DNA from 3 places in the Actinotalea sp. JY-7885 genome. Region 3 is predicted to be linked to each of the others. Evidence: predicted binding sites of a transcription regulator. Region 3 holds the regulator's gene; each other region holds the start of a gene.
What was found. Region 3 encodes HrcA, which represses chaperone genes, less so after heat shock. Its sites were predicted from a motif close to TTNGCACTCGNNNNNNNCGAGTGCNAA; they were not measured.
Positions count from the first base shown of each region.

Region 1: a site for HrcA is predicted at 1,653-1,679, ahead of IDM29_RS03170 (Hsp20/alpha crystallin family protein). Genes of this name have one in related genera too.
Region 2: a site for HrcA is predicted at 1,727-1,753, ahead of groES (co-chaperone GroES). Genes of this name have one in related genera too.

Region 1 is NZ_JACEXH010000017.1:13,906-17,172, reverse strand. Features, by position in the region: gene adhE (bifunctional acetaldehyde-CoA/alcohol dehydrogenase) at 1-1,477, opposite strand, end outside; gene IDM29_RS03170 (Hsp20/alpha crystallin family protein) at 1,767-2,243, shown strand; cyclic di-GMP riboswitch class I at 2,335-2,410, shown strand; gene IDM29_RS03165 (BldC family transcriptional regulator) at 2,429-2,659, shown strand; gene IDM29_RS03160 (SDR family NAD(P)-dependent oxidoreductase) at 2,748-3,267, opposite strand, start outside.
Region 2 is NZ_JACEXH010000157.1:314-3,580, reverse strand. Features, by position in the region: gene IDM29_RS13065 (glutamate--cysteine ligase) at 1-451, opposite strand, end outside; gene IDM29_RS13060 (SAM-dependent methyltransferase) at 451-1,674, opposite strand; gene groES (co-chaperone GroES) at 1,906-2,202, shown strand; gene IDM29_RS13050 (WhiB family transcriptional regulator) at 2,339-2,629, opposite strand; partial or broken gene IDM29_RS13045 (MerR family transcriptional regulator) at 2,949-3,267, shown strand, end outside.
Region 3 is NZ_JACEXH010000023.1:8,419-11,685, reverse strand. Features, by position in the region: gene dnaJ (molecular chaperone DnaJ) at 1-980, opposite strand, end outside; gene hrcA (heat-inducible transcriptional repressor HrcA) at 1,076-2,095, opposite strand; gene IDM29_RS03835 (DUF3097 domain-containing protein) at 2,224-3,096, shown strand; gene IDM29_RS17195 (DUF4870 domain-containing protein) at 3,227-3,267, shown strand, end outside.

The DNA.
Region 1 (3,267 bases), on a different contig from region 3:
ACCCGAGCTTGGTCATCGTCGCGTCGGTCACGATGGTGACGCGGTGCACGTCCGGCATGTCGGCCAGGTAGCGGATGGCGTTCGGCTCGAAGTACGTCTTGGCCGGGACCTTGAACCACTGCAGGTTGTTGTTGCGACGGCCGATCCGCTTGATGTTCACGAGGTTGACCGCCGAGACGTTGTTCGAGACGGAGTTGGCGCCGTACGAGCCGCAGCCGAGCGTGAGGGACGGGATGAACGCGTTGTAGATGTCGCCGATGCCACCGAGCGACGACGGCGAGTTCCAGATGATGCGGATCGCCTTGACGCGGCTGCCGAACTCCTCCGAGAGCTCCTTGTCCTCGGTGTGGATCGCGGCGCTGTGCCCGAGACCGTCGAACTCGACCATCTGCTCGGCGAGGCGGATGCCGTGCTCGCGCGAGTCGGCGCGCAGGACCGCCAGGACCGGGCAGAGCTTCTCGCGCGTGAGCGGCTCGGCGGGACCGACCTGACCGACCTCGGCCAGGATGATCGAGGTCTCCTCGGGCACCGTGAACCCGGCCTGCTGGGCGATCCACTGCGGGCTCTGCCCGACGACGGAGGCGTTGAGCTTGGCGCCGCCGCAGTTGGCCGAGTCCGCCTCGACGCCGAAGATGAAGCGCTCGAGCATGGCCTTCTCGGCCGGCGTGGCGCGGTAGGCGTGCAGGATGTCGAACTCGGCCATGGCGGCGTCGTAGATCTCCGCGTCGAGGATGACGGCCTGCTCCGAGGCGCACACCATGCCGTTGTCGAACGCCTTGGACAGCACGACGTCGTTGACGGCGCGCTTGAGCTTGGCCGTCGCCTCGATGTAGGCGGGCACGTTGCCGGCGCCGACGCCGAGCGCGGGCTTGCCGCACGAGTACGCGGCCTTGACCATCGCGTTGCCGCCCGTGGCGAGGATCAGCGCCACGCCGGGGTGGTTCATGAGCTCGTGGGTCGCGGCGATCGACGGCTCGGAGACCCACTGGATGCAGTGCTCCGGGGCGCCGGCCGCGACGGCGGCGTCGCGCACCACGCGGGCCGCCGCGACGGAGGACTCCTGCGCGGAGGGGTGGAACGCGAAGATGATCGGGTTGCGCGTCTTCAGCGCCACGAGCGCCTTGAAGATCGCCGTCGACGTCGGGTTGGTCACCGGCGTGATGCCGGCGACGACGCCCACGGGCTCGGCGATCTCCACGATGCCGTGGAGGTCGTCGCGCGAGACGATGCCGACCGTCTTGAGCTCGGCCATCGAGTTGGTGACGTGCTCGCACGCGAAGATGTTCTTCACGGCCTTGTCCTCGAACACGCCGCGGCGGGTCTCGGCGACCGCGTGGCGCGCGAGCTCGCCGTGCTGGTTCAGCGCGGCGACCGACGCCTTCTTCACGATGTGGTCGACGTCGGCCTGGGTGAACGACGCGTACTGCGCGAGCGCCTTGGTGGCGCCGGCGACGAGGGCGTCGATCGGGGACGCCACGGCGCGGGGCGCAGCGTCAGGCTCAGGGGCGGGACGGGGTGCGGAGCGAGCGGCCACGGGACTCTCCCGGTATTGGTGCGGATGGGGCGGATCGCCCTTGATCCACGTCCCACGGTACGAGCCCGTCGCGGCTCCGGGCTGTGCCAAAGGTCCCCGGGACAGTGGTCCCTGTCCCCTGGCACTCCCCGGGGGCGAGTGCTAGAACCGGAGGTAGCCGCCCGGTGCGAGCGAACGCCCCGGGCGGGTCGGACCCCGGATGGTCCGGGGTGTGTCCGAGGGGAGGACTCACATGGCTGCTCGACTGGAACCGATCGACCCGACGCGCTGGATGGACCAGCTGCTGGGCTCCGTGCGCGAGGCGGCGCAGGCGCCGCAGACCGCCGCGATGCCGCTCGACCTCTACCGCGCGGGCGACCACTACGTGCTGCAGGTGGACCTGCCGGGCGTCGACCCGGGCTCGGTGGACGTCAACGTCGAGGACCGCACGCTCACCATCCGGGCCGAGCGCACGGCACCCACCGACGCGGACGTGCAGTGGCTCGCGCGGGAGCGGGCCTCGGGCACGTACGTCCGCCAGCTCACGGTGGGTCGCGGCCTCGCCCTCGACCGGGTGCAGGCCGCCTACGCCGACGGCGTCCTGACCCTGACCATCCCGGTGGCGGAGGAGTCGCGCTCGCGCCGGATCGAGGTCCAGCACGGCTCGCCCGCGACCACGATCGGCGGGGGGCGGGGCGCCGAGGCGTCGGGGGGCTCGGCGGGGAGCTGAGCCGGCCCGGAGGGCTGGACGCGGGTGAAAGATGGGGTGCGGCCGACACGCGCTTTGCGTCGATGTCCGGAATGTGGGAACCTGTCCCCGTCAGCGACAAGGGCAAACCCACCGCGAGGTGGGGACGCAAAGTCACGGGACCCTCGAGGTCGGCCGGACGCACCGAACGACGAAGGAGTTGCACCATGTCCCCTCAGGGATCCCCCTCCGGCACCCGCAATGACGCCCCGGACTCGCTCCTGACCCCCTCCGAGGTCGCGAGCATGTTCCGCGTCGACCCCAAGACGGTCACGCGCTGGGCGAAGGCGGGCAAGCTCTCCGCCATCCGCACGCTGGGCGGCCACCGCCGCTACAGCGAGGCCGAGGTCCGCGGGCTGCTCAACGGCGTGCCGCAGCCGCGCACCAGCGAGGACTGAGGACCCCAGCGCTCCCACGACGGCCCCACCGGTGACGACCGGTGGGGCCGTCGTCGTCCGTGCCGTCCTCGTCCGTGCCGCAGGCGGCTCAGCGGGGGAGCTCGACCCCGGTGAGCGCGGCGAGCCGGGCGAGCAGGCCATCCTGGAGGGCGGTGTCGCGGGCCTCGGGGTTCGCGACCTGGACCTCGTGGCGCTTGAGGTACGCGCCGGTCACCCGCGCGGCGTCGTCGTCCGACGTGGCGAGCCAGACCTGCGTCGCGGCGCCCTCGTCCACCTCGTCCCACGCGCCCGGGCCGCCCAGCTTCGTCTTGATCCAGCCGGGGTCGACCGCGGTGACGACCACCTCGGGCCACAGGCGCGCGACGGCGAACGCGAGCGTGACGTCGAGCAGCTTGGAGTCCGAGTACGCCTGCATCCCGTCCCACGCGCGCGCCTCGAACTGCAGGTCGTCGAGGTGCGTGCGGCCCTGGGACTCCAGGCCGGAGGTCAGGTAGACGAGCCGGCGGGGACGGGGCATCAGCGCGGTGAGCAGGTACGGGGCGACCACGTTGACCTGGAGGATGCGCTCCAGGCCGTCCTCGGTCACCGTGCGCTCGCTGACCCCGCCG
Region 2 (3,267 bases), on a different contig from region 3:
TCGGCAGGACCTTGTCGCGGTCCTCGATGCCCACGTGCACGTGGACGCCGTAGATGAGCATCTGGCGGCCCCACCACTGCGTCCGGTCGATGAGGGTCGCGTAGCGCTGCTTGTCGGTGACCTTCTGCTGGGCCCAGCGCGCGAACGGGTGCGTGCCCGCGCACATGAGCTCGACCCGCAGCGGGTCCGTCACGGCGCGGATCTCCTCGATGCTCGCCTCGAGGTCACGGCCGGCCTCGGCGACGGTCCGGCACACGCGCGTGGCGATCTCGACGGTGTTGAGCAGCAGCTCCTGGCGGATCGTCGGGTGCTCGCCGCCGTCGGGCGGCGCCACCGCGTCGAGCACCGTCTGCGCCACCTGGCGCAGGTCGCCCGAGTCCGCGTCCACCAGCGCGAGCTCCCACTCGACCCCGAGGGTCGACCGCTCGGACCGGGCGAACGGGATCTCCATCAGACCGGCTCCACGAGGAGCACCTGCTGCGACCCGTTCACGCGGGTCAGCACGATCGTGGCCTCGGCGTCGCCCTTGAGGTCGAGCTGCTTGCGCAGCTGCTCGGGCACCACGGCGGTGCCCCGCTTCTTGATGGTCAGGCGCCCGACGCCGCGCTCGCGCAGGGCCGTGCGCAGCCGCTTGAGCCCGAACGGCATGACGTCGAGCACGCGGTACGCGGTGCTCAGTGCGCGCACGTCGGGCGAGTCGGTGGGGGAGGCCGGGGCCAGGTGGTCCGAGGTCACGTAGGCAATGGTGGGGTCGAGCAGGCGCCCGCGCACCCCCTCCGCGACCAGAGAGACGAGGCCGGAGCGGATCACGGCGCCGTCGGGCTCGTAGAGGTACGCGCCCGGCGGCCCGACGTCGGCCCCCGGGACGCCGTCGGCCGGCGCCCGGAGCGTCGCGGCGGACTCCCCGCGCAGGACGAGCGCCGTGCGGCCGGGGCCGTCCGGGGCGAGCGGGCCGAACCACAGACCGGCCTCGACGACGTCGCCGTCGACCGAGACCCACTGCGCCTCCGCGTCGTCGGGGACGGCCGTGTGCGGGATCGCGGGACCGACCTTCACGCCCAGGGCGGGCGCGCGGCGCCGCAGCTCCAGGACGTCGTCGAGCGGCGGCGTGTAGGCCGCGGGGTCGTGACGCCTGCGGCCGGCGGCCGTGCGGCGCGCCGGGTCCGCGAACACCCCGTCGACCCCGTCCGCGCCGCCGGGCGCGAGGTCGAGCGTGAGCCCGTCGACGTGCCTGACCTCGGCCTCGGGGAAGTGGCGCAGGTTCACCGTGGCCACGGCGGCGGTGAGCTCGTCGACCTCGGCCGCCAGCACGCCCAGGCCGAGCGCGGAGAACGCCATCGCGTCGCCGCCGATGCCGCACGTCAGGTCGGCGACCCGGGTGCACCCGGCCGACGTGAACCGCTGGGCGTGGCGGGCGCCGACGGTCAGCCGCGTCGCCTGCTCGAGGCCCGCGGGCGTGAAGAGCATGCCGGCCGCGAAGTCGCCGAACTTCTCCCGGCCCTTCGCACGCAGCCGCGACTGGGTCAGCGCGGCGGCCACCAGCACGGGGTCGACGCCCTCCTTGGCGAGCCGCTCGGACAGGACCATGGCCAGCCGCTCGTCGTACGGGGGCAGCGCGCCGAGCAGCGCCCACCCGTCCGGGCTGAGCAGCAGCGAGAGCGAGCGTTCGTCCACGTCGCCGATCCTGGCACGCCGCCCGCCCCGCGGCCGCGTCGGCCGACCCGCGTTGGCACTCGTGTTGACCGAGTGCTAACGCCGCGCATAGATTCCCCTTGGCAGTCCTCCTCGGAGGGTGCCAGCCGCACCGGGACCTGAGGGGTTGTCCGGCACCCGCGACGACGGGCAGCCCTGGGGCCCGCGGCCATGAACCGATCCGTTCCCACGAATGCGAAGGGGAGGTCCGCTGTGTCGGTCTCCATCAAGCCGCTCGAGGACCGCGTCGTCGTCCGTACGCTCGAGGCAGAGCAGACGACGGCCTCCGGTCTGGTCATCCCGGACACCGCGAAGGAGAAGCCCCAGGAGGGCGAGGTCCTCGCGGTGGGTCCGGGCCGCGTCGACGACAACGGCCAGCGCGTGCCGCTGGACGTCGCTGTCGGCGACACCGTGATCTACAGCAAGTACGGCGGCACCGAGGTCAAGTACTCGGGCGAGGAGTACCTCATCCTCTCGGCTCGCGACATCCTGGCCGTCGTCGTCAAGTGACGTCGGCCGCGCGCTGATCACCGCGCGCGCAGCACGCACGACGAAGCCCCGCACCAGCTGGTGCGGGGCTTCGTCGTGTGTCTGCCTGCCGGTGCCGAGCCGTACGCCGACGACGGCTCGGACCGGCCGGGAACGCTCAGCCGGCCTTGCGGAGCCGGTTCGCGAGCACGGCGGCGCGCTCCTCCTCGGAGAGCCCGCCCCACACGCCGTACGGCTCGCGGACGGCCAGCGAGTGCTCGCGGCACGTCTGCATCACGGGGCACGTGGCGCACACGGCCTTGGCGGCCTCGGCGCGGCGGCGCCGTGCGGAACCTCGCTCGCCCTCGGGGTGGAAGAAGAGGGTCGGGTCCGCGTCGCGGCACTTGCCCTCGTACTGCCACTCCCACAGGTCCATGACCGGGCCGGGCAGGCGCGAGATCTCCGTCATCGGGTCCTCCAGTAGTTCTCGGGTTGAGCCGCTGCGGGCACAGACCCAGTGGCGGTCATCGCGTCGGCGATGCGCCCAACCTAGAACCGCGTCAGAAGTTGGTCAACCCCCTTGGTCGAACTTGTTCGGCGGCGGGGCGCGCCTGCGGCAAGACCGCGCAGGCCGGTGCGCCGGTGGAGCGATTCCCGGGGGGCGCGACGCGTTCGGTCCCGCCGGTCCGGCGGGCCGGGTGGCGTACCGTGTCAGGAGTTGGGCACAATCGCGTCATGGTCATGACGCGAACCGTCGCGACGAGGACACGGGCGGAGGTGCTGGCGTCATGACCGGTCCCCAGGGCGAGCCGAGCCAGGAGCAGGGGACGGCCGCGTCAGGGCCCTCGCTCACCGTGGCCGCCGTCGCCCGCCGCCTCGGCGTGGCCCCCGCGACGCTGCGCACGTGGGACCGCCGCTACGGCCTCGGACCCTCGGAGCACATGGCCGGGGCGCACCGCAGGTACTCCGCGCACGACCTGTCGCGGCTGCTCGTCATGCGCCGCCTCACGCTGGAGGGCGTCGCGCCCTCGGAGGCGGCACGCGCGGCCCTGGAGAGCGACGAGGCCCCGGCGACCGCGCCGACCGGCCCCACGACCGCCGAGGTCC
Region 3 (3,267 bases):
ACGTTGAGGTCGCCGCGGCCTCCCACGTGCAGGTGGCCGATCCCCAGGCCCCGCTCGACGACGACGTCGCCCGGCTGCGTGCCCGGCCGGATGTCGATCTCGCGGGGGCCGTCGAGCGTCTCGAGCTCGACCACCGTCCCGAGCGCCGCGGCCGTCATCGGGATCTCGAGCGTGCAGTGCAGGTCGTCGCCGCGGCGCACGAACGTCTCGTGGTTGCGCTCGCGCACCTCGAGGTAGACGTCGCCGGGCGGGCCGCCCGCGGGACCGACCTCGCCCTGACCCGTGAGCTTGATGCGGGTGCCGGTGTCCACCCCGGCCGGCACGTCCACCGACAGGGTGCGGCGGCTGCGGACGCGCCCCTCGCCCGAGCACTCCGGGCACGGCTCGGGGATGACCGTGCCGAAGCCGTGGCAGGCCGCGCACGGGCTCGAGGTCATGACCTGGCCGAGGAAGGAGCGGGCGACCCGCTGCACGACGCCACGGCCACCGCAGACGTCGCAGGTGCGGGGCGAGGTGCCGGGGCGGCAGCACGAGCCCTGGCAGGTGCCGCACAGGACCGCGGTGTCGACGGGCACCTCGCGGTGGACGCCGAAGGCGGCCTCGGCGAGGTCGATGTCGAGGCGGACCAGCGCGTCCTGCCCGCGCCGGGCGCGCGGCACCGGACCGCGCTGCGCCGACGCGCCCTGGGCGGCACCGAAGAACGTCTCGAAGATGTCCTGGAAGCCGAAGCCGGCGCCGAAGTTCGCGCCGCCGCCGCCGCCGGGAGCGGTCGGGTCCACGCCGCGGTCGTACATCTGGCGCTTCTCGGGGTTGGAGAGCACCTCGTAGGCGCGCGAGACGTCCTTGAAGCGGTCCTCCGCACCCTCACCGGTCGCGACGTCCGGGTGCAGCTCACGCGCCAGCCGGCGGTACGCCTTCTTGATCTCGTCCTGCGTCGCGTCGCGGCTGACGCCGAGGACCTCGTAGTAGTTGCTGCTCACGTGTCACTCTCTGGACCGGGGGGTCCGGTGTCGGGCGGCGGTCGGACGGGTCTGGGGCGGCCGCGGCCGGTCGGGCCGAGGCGGTGCGCCGGGGCTCAGGGGGCGAGGATCCGGGACAGGTACCGCGCGACGGCCCGGACCGCGGCGATCGTGCCCGCGTAGTCCATGCGCGTGGGTCCCAGCGAGCCGATGCGCGCGACCGGATCGCCGTCCGCACCGTACCCCGCGGCGACGATGGAGGTCTCCGCCAGTCCGGCGTGCTGGTTCTCGCTGCCGATCCGCACCGACACGGGCGCGGCGTCCTCGGCCATGTCCGTGAGCAGGCGCAGCAGCACCACCTGCTCCTCCAGCGCCTCGAGCACGGGCCGGATGGTGTGCGGGAAGTCCGTGCCGCTGCGCGCGAGGTTCGCCGCGCCCGCCATGACGATGCGCTCCTCCGTCGCCTCGGCCAGGGTGTCCTCGACGACCTTGATCACGCGGAGCACGATCGGCCGGTCGGCGACGGCGAACGCCTGGGTCATGCGGTCGAGCGGCTCCGCGAGGTCCACGAGCCGGCGGCCCGCCACCGTGGCGTTGAGCCGCGCGCGCAGCTCGGTGACGACGCGCTCCGCGACCGGTTCGCCGAGGTCCAGCACGCGCTGCTCGACGCGCCCGTTGTCCGTGATGATCACGACGAGGAGCCGGTCGTGGCCCACCGGGACGAGCTCGAGGTGCCGCAGCGCCGAGCGCCGCAGCGAGGGGTACTGCACGACGGCGACCTGCTGGGTCAGCTGCGCGAGCAGGCGCACGGAGCGGTCCACGACGTCGTCGAGGTCCACCGCCTCCTCGAGCAGCGTCTGGATCGCGCGGCGCTCCGCGGCCGACAGCGGCTTGACGGTCGAGAGCCGGTCGACGAAGAGGCGGTAGCCCTTGTCCGTCGGCACCCGGCCCGCCGAGGTGTGGGGCTGCGCGATGTACCCGGCGTCCTCGAGGGCGGCCATGTCGTTGCGGATCGTGGCCGGCGACACGCCGAGGTTGTGCCGCTCGACGAGCACGCGGGAGCCGACCGGCTCCTGGGTCTCGACGTAGTCCTCGACGATGGCGCGCAGCACGTCGAGCCTGCGGTCCTCGCTCATGACACCTCCTCTCCCACAGCACACCCGGCACGGCCGGGCGTCGTCGCATGTGGCACTCTCAGGGTCCGAGTGCCAATCCTACCCGCGCGCGGCGCCCACCGTCGCGAGCCACGAGCCGACGGAGGACCATGGACCGCTACGGACGCGACGTCCTCGCCGGACCGACCCCCGGCCAGGGGCCGACCAGCCCCCACCACCGGCGCAAGCCCTCGTCGCGGCCGCTCGCCGCCGACGTCGGGCTCGTGGTCGAGGAGGTCACGACCGGCTGGGTCGGCGCCGTCGTGCGCGTCGAGAAGTCCGGCGGGATGCACGTCGTCGTCCTGGAGGACCGCGCAGGGCGCACCCGCACCTTCCCGCTCGGCCCCGGCTTCTGGGTCGACGGCGAGCCGGTCGAGCTCACGCCCCCCGTCACCGCCCCCGCCCCGCAGCGCCCGACGCGCACGGCGTCCGGGTCCGTCGCCGTGCACGGCGCCCGCGCCCGCGTGGCGCGCGGCGGCCGCATCTGGGTCGAGGGCAAGCACGACGCGGAGCTCGTCGAGAAGGTGTGGGGCGACGACCTGCGCCTCGAGGGCGTCGTCGTCGAGCTCCTCGACGGCGTCGACGACCTCGCCGCCGCCGTGCGGGAGTTCGCGCCCGGGCCCGGGCGCCGCCTCGGCGTGCTCGTCGACCACCTCGTGGCCGGCAGCAAGGAGTCGCGCATCGCGGCGGACGCCATGCGCGCCGCGGCTCCCGGCACGCTGCTCGTGCTCGGCCACCCGTACGTCGACGTCTGGCAGGCCGTCCGCCCCGGGCGCCTCGGGCTCGACGCCTGGCCCGTCATCGACCGTGGCACGGAGTGGAAGCGCGGCATCCTGCGCACGCTCGGCTGGCCGGCCGACGACCAGGCCGACGTCGCGCGTGGGTGGCAGCGCATCCTGCGCAGCGTCCGCGACTACCGGGACCTCGAGCCCAGCCTCCTCGGCCGCATGGAGGAGCTGATCGACTTCGTCACCGCACCCTGAGGCGGCGCCTTCGCTAGTGTTCGGTGCACCGAGCCGGTGCACCGCCGCTCGGCCCCGGCGGCACCGCCGACCGGGACCACGAGGCCGGCAGCTGCGGTCAGCCCGACACGACGAAGCTGGTGAGAGCGACATGACGACGAATCCCTCCGACGAGCCCCAGTTCCCCGGTAC